2 regions of the Desulfocurvibacter africanus subsp. africanus DSM 2603 genome follow, and region 1 is predicted to be linked to the other one. Evidence: predicted binding sites of a transcription regulator. Region 1 holds the regulator's gene; the other holds the start of a gene.
What was found. The regulator sigma-54, encoded in region 1, starts transcription at its own class of promoters, with help from an activator protein. The targets are predictions, from matches to a motif close to CTGGCACGGNNNNTGCTT.
Positions count from the first base shown of each region.

Region 1 (6,068 bases):
CCGAACATGTCCGTCAGGATAAGGGCGCCATTGCCGGTATCGGTGTCCTGAATGGCGGCCTTGATGGTCCGGACAGTTTCTTCCACATTGGAAGTCACATCCACGGGGATGGACCGGCAGCCACCCTGCTGACCCAGGATGAGTTGAGCCGCTGCCAGCAGACGTTCGCCATAGTCCGTGTGCGTGACGATGATGACGCCCGTGATCTTGGGCTGGTCCTTGCGTATAACTTTCATCGCGTTCTGATTATCGCCTCGCCTTTCCCCTGTCCACAGGCAATTAGAGCATTTTGCTTTTGAAAATGCTCTGCAAGCCATGCGTCGGCATGGCTTGCCGCCGCGTAGGCGCAATTCACTTGCGCCGTCAACGCCGGAGCGGGCGTCTTAACAGACTGTTGAAAAAGTCCGTCCTGGACTTTTTCAACTCCGTAATAGTGGAGCAAAGCTCCACTATTACGGGCGATTGCTTCGCAACCAGCGGGCCTTCCTGGCCCGCACAGCCCTTTTTCCAACGGGCTGTCAAAAGCAATCTGCCCTAAAAATCAGCCCTTCTCGATATGCCGATGCTCAAGACTGACGGCGTAGCCCTGTTCCTTAAGGTTCCTGAACAGCATCTCGGCGGCGGCGACAGATCGATGCCGCCCCCCGGTGCAGCCGAGACCGATGGTCACCCTGAAGCGGCCCTCGCGAGCATAGAGCGGCAAAAGAAATAAAACAAACTCCATGAGCTTGTTCGCAAAAAGCTTTCCGCTTTCGTCCTGAAATACATAATCGGCGACAATCTGGTCCTTGCCCGTAAGTGGACGCAGCAGAAGATCGAAATACGGATTGGGCAGAAAACGCAAGTCGAAGAGGAGGTCGGCTTCCTTGGGCGGGCCGTACTTGAAGCCGAAGGAGATTATGTGCACGCGCAGGCCGGAGGTTTGCTCCTCCAGATAACTCCATTTCTCCTGCAACACGCGCCGGAGGTCGTGCACCGAATAATGCGTGGTATCGAGCACTAAGTCGGCCTCGGCACGCACAGGTTCCAGCAGGTTCCGCTCCAACTCAAGGGCCTGTTGCAGGCCGAGTTGCTCGGACTCGAGCGGATGGGGCCGCCGGGTGGTGGCGTAGCGGCGCATGAGCTCCGGCAGTTCAGCCTCGATGAAGATGACCTGCAGGGAGATGTCATACTGAGCCAAATCTTGCCGGGCCTGACCCCATTGACGAAGGAAATCCTGCTGACGGATATCCATGCCCAAGGCCAGCCCCTTGCCGGGCAACACCTCCTGCCCCTCATACAGGCTAACCAGCTTGGGCAGCATGGATGCAGGCAGGCCGTCCACGCAGAAAAAACCCAAATCTTCAAACACATTCAAGGCAGTGCTCTTCCCTGCTCCGGACAGCCCGGTCAGAACGAGCACGGGAATAGGCGAAGGCCTAGGCATGGAGCGCCTCGATCAAAGTGTTTTCAGCAAGGTGTACAGCTCGTCGCGCCCCTCGGCCTCAAGGAAGGAACGCCGGAATCCCTCGTCCTTGAGCAGTTTGGAGATGTGCGCCAAAATGCGCAGATGCATACCCGCGGCCTGTTCCGGAGCCAGCACCAGGAAGAAAATGGTGCATGTCTTGCCATCCAGGGATTCGAAACGCACCCCTTGGCGGCTACGGCCGACCACGAGAATGATCCTGTCGAGTCCCACGAGCTTGCCGTGAGGAATAGCCACGCCATCGCCGATGCCAGTCGTGCCCAACTGCTCGCGCTCCAGCAGGACCTGCAACGCATTGGCCAGGTCCAGATCTGGGAATTCGCTTTTGAGAGGCTCGACAAGTTCAGTCAACGCCTCCGACTTGGCTACCGCAGCCAAGTCCGGAAGAACGAGATTCTTGTGCAGGTAATCCGCAATCAGCATGTGCTCATATCCCCGGATCGATGAGGCCGTAGTTGCCGTCCTTGCGCTGATAAATGACATTGACGCGCTCGGTCTCGGCATTGTGGAAGACCAGGAACTCATACCCCAGGCTCTCCAGCTGCATGGCCGCCTCGTCCACATCCATGGGCTTGGGGATATAGCTGTCTGTCTGGATGATGGTGCGCTCCTTGCGGTCACCGGCCTGCGCATAACTGAACACGTCCAGGCGAACCGAAGTCTGTCCGGGCTTTTTGCGCAGGGATTTCTTGTCGCCGCTCTTTTTGACTTGCGCCACGAGCTTATCCAAGACCATGTCGATGGTGGCGTACATGTCCTGTGATTCCTCATTGGCGGACAGATGCAGACTATCGCCGGAAAGAACCACTTCGGCCATGTGCCGATGCTTCTCGACACTCATATTGACCTGCAGCTCGGCACTGTTGATCCCATGCTTGGAGAGCTTGCCAAACCGGGTTCGCGCGTAGTTCTTGAGGTGCTCGGAAGGCTCGAAGTTCTTGAACGTGAAATGGATGTTCATACCTGCTCCTTTTGCGCGGGGTTGGCAGAAATCAGAAGATTTGCTTGCGCTTGGAAGAGGATTCGATGCCCAAGGCCGAGCGGTACTTGGCCACGGTCCTGCGGGCAATATTCACCTGGAGTTTTTCCTTGAGAATCTCGGCTATGCGCTCGTCGCTGAGAGGCCTCTTGGAGCTTTCGTCGGATATGAGCTGCTTGATGAGCGCCTTGACGCTCTCCGAGCCTACTTGGCTGCCGTCATCAAGGTCCAGGGCGCTATTGAAGAAAAATTTCAGCTCGAAAACGCCATGAGGCGTGGCGACATACTTGTTGGTCGTAATGCGGCTGACCGTGGACTCGTGCATGCTGATATCGTCGGCTACATCCTTGAGGATAAGGGGCTTCAGATGGGTGACCCCCTCCTCGAAGAAGTCGCGCTGAAAGCGCAGAATGCTGTCGAGGACCTTGTAGAGCGTACGCTGGCGTTGGTAAAGGCTCTTCATGAGCCAGACTGCCGAGCGCATCTTCTCTTGCATGTATTCCTTATCCGAGGAATTGCAACCCTGCAGGCTGTCCATATACATGGAGTTGAGCTGCAGCTTGGGCATGCCCTCCTCATTGAGCATGATTACGAATTCATCGTTGAATTTGTATACGTAGGCGTCCGGGCTGACATAGTACGGCTCGGTGGAGGAGTAGCTGGCTCCCGGCAAGGGCTCCAGGGTCTGCAGAACCTCAAGGTACTCCTTGAGCTGATCGAGAGTGATCTTGAATTTGCGAGCCAGAGGTTTGTAGCGCCGTTTTTCCAGGTCTTCCAGATGCTCGGAAACCAATGCCCGCAGTATGGGGTCATTGTGTTCATAGACATCGAGTTGCACCAGCAGGCACTCCTGAGGGGTCCTGGCTGCGACGCCCACGGGATCGAAACGCTGGATGCGCCGCAGGATCACCTCGACCTCTTCCGGCGTGGTGTGCGCCATGGCCGCGATTTCCTCGGCCGTGGACTGCAAGTAACCCGCCGGGCTCAGGCAACCGATAATGATCTCGCTGACTTGCTTCTGCTTTTCGCTGAAATCGGAAAGCCGCACCTGCCAGAACAGGTGCCCTTCCAAGGACGGCTTTGAGGAAAGGCGAGCCTCGAAACTGACGCCATCCTCGGGAACTTCGGACTCGCGCATCTGCATCTGCTTGCCCGAGCTGGAAAACTCACCGAGGTAATCTTCCCAGTCCGCATTGCGGGTCAGTTCACGCGTCAGAATCTCATCGCGATCCTTGGAAATTTCCTGAACAGGCTCATGGACCTCAAGGGCCTGGATCTCATTACCAAGATCACTGGCCTGTCCCTCTTCGAGCAGCGGGTTCTCCATGAGTTCCTGCTGCACGGTATCGAGCAGCTCGAGCCGGGAAAGCTGAAGCAGCTTGATCGCCTGCTGCAGTTGGGGAGTCATGACCAACTGCTGCGAAAGTTTGAGTTGTTGTCGTAGTTCTAAGCCCATAATCTCCCAATGGCGTTCACGAAGGATTCGTTGCCGCGACGGCAGTGCAGTGACGCCTTCCCGTATAAATAAAGCGGCCTGAAGGGCTTCGGGGAAAGCGTATCCACAGTTTCATCAGGCAGCCGTGGGTGTATTCATGCCATACTTGATGTGTGTATGCAACCATTGCGCCAGAACGCGAGAAGCATTGTGGGACAAGGATTCTTAGATATCTCTTCCCTGCAGACGAAAGCCTTGGCCCAGGTAGACCTGCTGTGCCTTCGGATCGGAGACTATCTGCTCTGGGGAGCCCTCCAGGATTATGCTGCCTTGGTAGGCCAGGTAGGCTCGATCGCAAATAGACAGGGTTTCACGTACGTTGTGATCGGAAATGAGCACGCCGATGCATTTTTCCTTGAGTCCTTTAATGATATCCTGGATATCCAGCACGGCCAAGGGATCCACGCCGGCAAAGGGCTCGTCAAGGAAGACGAAACGGGGACGGCGGATAAGGGCGCGGGCGATTTCGAGCCGACGGCGCTCGCCGCCGGAAAGGCTCGAAGCCTTCTGGCCCGAAAGGCGCGTGATGCCCAGTTCATCCAATAGCTCCTCGGCCCTGACGGCCCGCTCACGGCGGGAGAGCCCCGTATGCTCCAGGATGATGTCCATATTCTGCCGCACGGTGAGCTTTTTGAATACGGAACTCTCCTGGGGCAGATAGCTGATGCCCAACCGCGCCCGTTCGTGCAGCGGCAGCATGGTAATTTCGCGCTGGTCAAGGAATACCGTGCCGTCATTCGGCTTCACGACGCCCGCCAGCATATAAAAGGTGGTCGTCTTGCCGGCGCCGTTGGGTCCCAGGATGCCCACCACTTCTCCCTGAGTGATGTCCAGGTTCACATTGGAAACAACGTCGCGCTTTCCATAACGCTTCTTGAGGCCCGCAGCCCGCAATTGAGAGAACTCGTTCTGGCTCATTTCTTCTTCTCGGCCCCCTTCTCGGGGGTAACGAAGATCATCTCCACGGGGCGTTTGGTGTTGCCAATGACCTCGCTACGGTTCTCATTGATATAGATCCGTATTTCCTTGCCTTGAAGGGTATTCTCACCTTCCTTGAGGACAGGATCGCCCTCCAGGATAATCATGCTCTTATCCGCCAGGTAGGTGGCCTTGCGGCATTTGCCCTCGCTCTGGCCTCGGCGCATGCGCACGTTGCCCAAGGCGATAATCCTGTTGATGCGCGAAGCGCCCTCGGTTGTGGCGAAGGCCATATCCGGTCCGCTGGCGCCGCTCTTGCCATCACCGTTCGGACGCAGGTCGATTTCGATACGATCGGCCCACAATTCCATATCCTGCCGAACGACATGCACCTTGCCCTCAAATACGGCCCGGTTGCCTTCTTGGGAATAAGTCAGACGATCCGCTGTCACCTTGGTGGGGACAAGGTTCTCCTCAGCGGCCTGGGCAGTGATGGGCAGTATCCACGCCATGGCGCAAATTAGGAATACGATAAGATGGCTAGGGTGCATTAGCTTTCAAGGGGTCAGTAAAAATCTTGTCAGTACCGGATTCGACAACCACTCCGCCCTCCGCGACAAAGACGCGCGCATTCAAGTCAAAATGCATGACCGGCGCCATGAGCGTGACCCCTTCCTGCTTAACGACCGCTCCGCCGCTAGCGGTCAACAAACCCTGGCCATCATACATTATCTCCTTGGCCGTAAGCGAGGCTTTTTCATATACGGCCGTAACCTCAGGCCAGAAATGAACCTCGCTGCTTTCCTGATGCACGGAGCCTTGAGGGGCCCGGACATGCAGCAATTTGTCACTTGGCTGCGTGAAGTAGTCTATGTTGGGAGTCTGGACGAGCACGAGTCCTTTCTCCTGATCATAGCTCGCGCTTTCGGCTCGCAAACGCCAGATGAGCTTACCCTCGTTTCCATGGGTTAGTTCAATTCCCTTGGCGGCCATGTCGATTTCGACATCAGTGACGAAGCCGCTGAGATCGGGCATGAGCCCGGCTCGCTCGGTAAGCTTCACCAGCGCGAAGCCGATTACGGCGAGCAGGGACAACACCAGAAAGAACACGGCCAGACGCCTGAGCACCTAGCCGCTCCAGTGCCGATAGGCTTGCTCGTATGTGCCCTGGGCCTTGAGAATCATCACGACGGCTTCGCGCACTGCCCCGT
Region 1 covers NZ_AULZ01000014.1:98,349-104,416, forward strand. The annotation lists gene H585_RS0111000 (PTS sugar transporter subunit IIA) at 1-236, opposite strand, end outside; gene rapZ (RNase adapter RapZ) at 542-1,426, opposite strand; gene H585_RS0111010 (PTS sugar transporter subunit IIA) at 1,439-1,888, opposite strand; gene hpf (ribosome hibernation-promoting factor, HPF/YfiA family) at 1,893-2,426, opposite strand; gene rpoN (RNA polymerase factor sigma-54) at 2,458-3,900, opposite strand; gene lptB (LPS export ABC transporter ATP-binding protein) at 4,105-4,857, opposite strand; gene H585_RS0111030 (LptA/OstA family protein) at 4,854-5,369, opposite strand; gene lptC (LPS export ABC transporter periplasmic protein LptC) at 5,398-5,985, opposite strand; gene H585_RS0111040 (KdsC family phosphatase) at 5,986-6,068, opposite strand, start outside.

Region 2 (6,068 bases), on a different contig from region 1:
CGAGGCTCCTCGGGCAGCCGTGGCTCTTCGGGGGATCGCTGGGTCGAGGCACGCGCCGCTACAAGCGGCAGCGCCGGACCTTGGCGGCCGTTGTCGTCCAGGCGCAGGTCGCTGGCCTGTATGAGGTTGCCCTCGACCATGACCGCGGCCATGGTCATGCAGTTTTGAAGCTCGCGGATGTTTCCCGGCCAGTCGTAGGCCATCAGATTTTCCAACGCGCCCTTGGACAGGCCGAGGTCCTTCTTGCCGGACACGGGCTCGGCCTGTTTGAGGAAGCGATCCGCCAGCACCGGGATATTGCTCTTCTGCTGACGCAGGGGAATCGTCTCGATGGTTAGCACCTTGAGTCGATAATAGAGGTCCTGGCGGAAGCCGCCCTCGTCGATCTCCTGGCGCAGATCCACGTTCGTGGCCGCGATGAGCCGCACGTCCACGTCCACCTCCTTGTCGCTGCCCAGGGGCCGGAAGCGGCGCATGGCGATGGCGCGCAGAAGGGCCTGCTGGACCTTGGGCGAAGCGGTCTGGATCTCGTCCAGAAACAGCGTTCCGCCGTCGGCTTCCTGGAAGGCGCCCTTGCGCTCGGCCTTAGCCTCTGTATACGCGCCCCTCACATGTCCGAAGAGCGTATCCAGGAGCAGATTCTCGTCCAAGGCGCCGCAGTTGATGGACACGAAAGGCTTGGCGCTGCGCCGGCTCAAGCGATGCACCGCTTCCGCCGCGAGCTGCTTGCCCGTGCCCGTCTCACCGGTGATGAGCACGTCCGCGTCCACCTGGGCGGCCTTGGCGATATCGGCCTTGAGCCGCTCGACCTGCGGCCCGAAGCCCACGATCTCCGCGATTTCCACCTCCTGCGCCGCGGCAGCCTTGATGATGCTCTCAAGCTCGGCGCGCTCCTTGAGACTGGCTGTCTGGATGGTCAGATCCATGTGCCTGATTTCATCCATCTGACGCTGAACCGTGGAAATGAGATTGTTGATGGCCTCGGTCAGACCGCCGGTCTCGTAGTCACGGAACTTGAGTTCGATCGGCCGGATAAGGCCGGTCTCCTGGATGGTATTGACCTCACGGGACAGCTCGATGATGGGCCGGGTCAGCCTGCGGCTGATGAAAAAGATGATGATGGAGATGAGCAGGATGGTGGACAGGGTAACGAGGAAGATGATGTCCACCTGCTTGTAGCCGGCAGTGAGCGTCATGCGCGTCCTGTCGACGTAGGCCAGGCCGCAGTAGATTTGTGCGGGCTTGCCGCCGCCAGGCAAAAAGCGCACAGGCGAATAGGACAGGTAGTAATCGTTGATGTACTGGGAAAGGTCCGCACCTTCGCGGGACACGATAAGGTCATGCTTGCCCTGGCCTACTTCGTCGACCATGCGCCAGTAGTCGCCGTAGGCCGCGCCGGGCCGGAAGGCCGCGGGAAGACCTGGCCGCCCAAGAGTGCCGCTCAGCCCGGCTCGCGCCAGGTAGGTACCCATCTCCGGGGAGGCCTGCTCAGTCTCCTCGGACTGGAAGAGCATCCAGCCCCGGGTGTCAAACAGAAAAGCATAGCGCACCTCGGGCGTGCGCGGATAGGCCCACAAGGGCGATTTCGGGGACGTGTACACGCTCAGGATGTCGCGCACGCTCGCCGCGTCCATGGAGAGGACGAAATAGCCGCCGTCAGCCCCGCGCGTAAGCAGTCGGACAACCTGGGCCTGAACGGTTTTCGGCTCTTCGTTGGCCTGGGCGGGCAGTGTGTATTCGGCTGTTTCCACTGATCCGATGCGAACCTCGCCGGGTTCCAAGGGGGCCGCTCCGCCACTCCTGACATCAGCAAGCAGTTGGATGGAGGATGCGGGCGGCACATCCACCTCAAAGACTCCTTCATCATTCATCAGCAGCAGAAAGCCCTGCTGTTGATCCGGCCCGAAGTAGCCAACCTCGCGCGGGGTGGGCATGCCGGCCCGTTGCGCACGGGCCATGGTCTCGCGAATCGCTTCAGTGCTCGCAGGGCCATGCGCGATGAACAGCAGATCCCTCTTACGTTCCCGCAGGTATTCCTCAACGGCATGGGCCATGGCCCTGGACTGGACCCTGGCGACACGTTGCAGGGCCGTATTCAGATAATTCCGCGAAAAGGAGTAGGTGATGTAACCCGTAGCCAGGAGCACCAGGATGATGGGAGGAATGAGCGCCATGAGCAGCTTGTTCCTGACTCGGCTGCCTTCCCTGAACCCTCCGGAGCGCCCCCAGAAGGGCAGGCTTCCTCTGAATAAACGCATTTGCGGTCCCCCCGCAGTTTTTCGCGCAATGCGCGATATCGCAAACGAGCATCTCGCAAAAGCTGTGCTGGCTTGATAGCTTTGCTACCCCAGACCTTGTGAATTCCTACACATTCGGGCGAAGCCCCGTCAAACGGTATTTCGCATGGCATGCCGGTTGCTCTTAGGAACACGTAAAGAATGTGTGCGAGGAAGGCAGCCTAGACCTCGAAAGGGCAGGCATAATGTAACAAGGATAATGAAGACTGGGGAAAACAAGGAGAAGGCAATGAAGAACATTCGTAGAGCGATTCCGATTCTCATGGCAATGCTTCTTTTGCCGGCTCTTGCGCATGCCGCCGGCGGCGGAGGCGCTTCGGAGCTGGTTGTCGTGGCCGATACTCGTGTACTTACGGTCGGCTACATGCGTTATTTCGCCGATCTGTACAACAACAACGTTGTTCTGTTTGCAGTATGGGCCACGGTGCTGACCGCCATTTACGGGGCATTCCTTGGCTTTCTCATGGACTTCTTCATGTCCAGGACTGGCCTGGACCTCTCGAAGCGTAAGATCATCGAACATTAACCTTGTAAGCAACAGAATATCATAAGGAGAGAGCCATGGACTGGTTATACATGTGGATGCCCATTGCTGGCATGCAAATATTCTGGCCCGGCCTGGTGCTCATCGGCTTCTCCGTTGGCACCATTGGCGGCTTCTTCGGCATGGGCGGCGCGTGGATGGTCACGCCCGGCCTGAACATCCTCGGCTTCCCAATGGCTTTCGCCATCGGCACGGACATGGCCCACATCGCGGGCAAGTCCATGATCTCCACCGTGCGCCATTCGAAGTTCGGCAACGTCGATTATAAACTCGGCATAGTCATGCTTGCCGGCACCATGATCGGCATCGAATGCGGCGCGCAGATCATCATGTACCTGGAACGCCTGGGCCTCGTCGGCTCAGTGGTGCGTTGGGTGTATGTTTTCTTCCTGGGCCTGATCGCCGCCATGGTCTTCTATGATTATTTCAAGGCAGTGCAGAACAAGAAGCGCGGCGTGGTCGGCGAGCACGGCACTGAAGGCATCACCTGGTACAAGACCCTGCACAAGATCAACATCCCGCCCATGGTGCACTTCAAGCATGCCGGCTTCACCTGCTCCGCCTGGCTGCCCATCCTCGTCAGCTACGCCACCGGCGTGCTGGCCGGCTTCCTGGGTATCGGCGGCGGCCTGCTGCGCATGCCCGCCCTGGTCTACCTTATCGGCACCCCGACCCACATCGCAGTCGGCACCGACCTGTTCGAAGTCATGATCTCCGGCCTCTACGGTGCGTTCACCTACGCCATGAAGGGCCGTATCGAACTCGTGGCTGTGTTCGTCATGCTCACCGGCGCGGCCATCGGCGCCCAGATCGGCACCATCGCCACCAAGTACGCCAAGGGCTACGGCATTCGCGTGGCTTTCGGCATCGCCGTGCTCTGCTGCATGATCTCCATCATCCTCAAGCAATACGGCTTCAATAATTCCTCGGCCGTAATCATCCTTGGAACCATCAGCCTGATTTGCCTCTACATCATCAAGATCATGTTTACGGGCGCCGCGCAGGAACTGCGTGACAAGAAGGCCAATGCCGCCAGAGTCATCTAATCGGCCGCCAACGTATAGGGAAACAGATAGGAGATATGGTATGATCCGCAAATTCGCCGCTGGTTCCGCCTTTCTCGCCCTGGGGATCCTGCTCTTCGCAGCCAGCGCTTACGCAGGCGAAGTGGCCCAAGGCAAGTGCCTGAGCTATTCCAAGGGTGGAACCTTGGTCATCGAGGAATACGATACGAACTTCACTCCAGAGATGAAATACGGTCATCCGACCAGTATCGAGTCGAGCTTCGACGTAAGCAAGGCCAAGATCGGCATCATCCCGGAGGAGGGTGATATCCTGCGCATTGCTTACAGCGTCGTCGATTCGAACAAGAAGGCCACAAAAGTCATGAACGTGTCCAAGCAGGACCTGCGCAAGAAGTAACCCCTATTTCACTGAGGTGCGCCGTGCGGCGCACCTCAGTGAAAAAAATAGAGAGGCAAGGTCATGTCTATATTCGGACCAGTCGTGGCGAACTACGGGGATAGGAAGAAGAGCTTCAACTTTCATCAAAAGATAATTCTGCTCGTCATGGACATCACGCTGCTCGCGGAGCTCTGTTATACAATGCACGCCGCCTACCCCGCCGGCGAAGCTTTTTCCGCCGTATTCCTGCGCACCTACGCACCACTGTTTTTCCCGACGGTAATTCTGGGCATCTGGCTGTGCAGGCGTTTCCGCGATCGGCAGGTAGCATCAGAAAGTATGGGCCAGGCCAAAGCAGCCGCACCGGAAGCATGAAATGGGCATTGTTGGGATCGTCAGCGGCTGGATGATGTGAGCGAGCACGGCGGGAATGCCTGCACCGCTAAACATCATCCGGCTCGATAATAGATAATCAAAACCCGTGAATATTCAAGCTGATAACCGCGAATTTTAAAAGGGCACTCTCGTGAAACGGTACTTCAATGGCATAGCCATCCTGACGCTGGTCATCCTGACGCTCGCCTTCTTGGACGCCAGCATCTCGGGTTTCCTGGAACCGGATACCCTGTTTCGCGCAATGCCTGGCGATATCATCCCCGTCAACGGATTGCTGGAAAAGGACGTCGACGGCGCACAAAAGACGAGCGGATTCCCCGAGGAGCGCTTCGACCCGAATACGCTTCTAAAGGTCACGCTGTCGAACCAGACTGTCCGCATCCATTTCGAGGAACTCAAGGGCAGAATGTGGCGGGGGACTCTGACCATTCCAGATGCCACCAAGCCCGGCGAGCAACAGTTTTGGGTCCATGGCCGTTACAACTCCCCCAGCACTGACGATGAAGTCTATGTTCTGCGCGTCTTCGCCGACGAGGCAAGCTACCGTGCCGATTTCAAGTCCCTTTCTATGCGCTGGTTGGGTGTGAGGCCATGGATTGCGGCGGCAAGTCTCTTCCCGGTGGGCATCCTCTTGCTCGGAGGCTCCTTCTTCATGACGGGCCGTGCCGAAGCTCAACGACAAACCCTTGGCATCGGCTCCATCTACAAGCTGGCCAAGCACGACGAACACTGGGAGGTCATTTTCGGGTTGGGCAGCAAGCATGGCGTCAGGGAAGGCGACCGCCTGCTGGTGCTGAACGCAAGCCGCTCGCCCGTGGCCGACCTCGTGGCCCAGAAGGTCCGCGCCGACTTCAGCATAGCCCAGTTGAGTCTGGATGCGAAGATTGAGCCGGGATACTTCGTCGCGCGAAAGGATTCGACGCAGGCATAAGAGAGGTCAGCATCAGGCGTTACCGGTGGGTTGCCGACGGATAAGCCACTCACGGGCGCATTCACTTCCATCCCATGACGGCGTCCGCGCCTGCCAACTGTCTGGCGGCGTTCAAATGTGGCCGGGCCACGGGACCTTGACCCCGAGACAAGGCATTTTGTTTCGATTCTTCATCATGGAGTCGCCATGTCGGTCAAATCAAGACTACTACTCGTGCTGTGCGTCAGCGTGCTCGGCTTCGCGCTCATTTTCGCCGCCGGGCTGATTTCAAGCAAGGCTATCTCGCGCGTCAACACGCTCAGAGACCACGCCGTGGAATCCCACGCTCTGATCTTGCAGGCCCGGCGTCAGGAGAAGAACTTCTTTCTGCGCCGCAAGGATGAGTACATCGCCTCCACCCAAAAGCATATGGATGAGGTGCAAGCCCACATCGAAGCTGTTGCGGCCCTGGATCTGGACGCCAAGGACATGTGCGACCAGGCCCTGCGGCTGCTCC
Region 2 covers NZ_AULZ01000001.1:411,081-417,148, forward strand. The annotation lists gene H585_RS0101860 (sigma 54-interacting transcriptional regulator) at 1-2,258, opposite strand, end outside; gene H585_RS0101865 (DVU0150 family protein) at 2,527-2,823, shown strand; gene H585_RS0101870 (sulfite exporter TauE/SafE family protein) at 2,859-3,887, shown strand; gene H585_RS0101875 (hypothetical protein) at 3,928-4,263, shown strand; gene H585_RS0101880 (hypothetical protein) at 4,327-4,620, shown strand; gene H585_RS0101885 (hypothetical protein) at 4,772-5,572, shown strand; gene H585_RS0101890 (methyl-accepting chemotaxis protein) at 5,759-6,068, shown strand, end outside.
Region 2: H585_RS0101865 (DVU0150 family protein) is a predicted target of sigma-54. The motif match lies at 2,404-2,421, and genes of this name have one in related genera.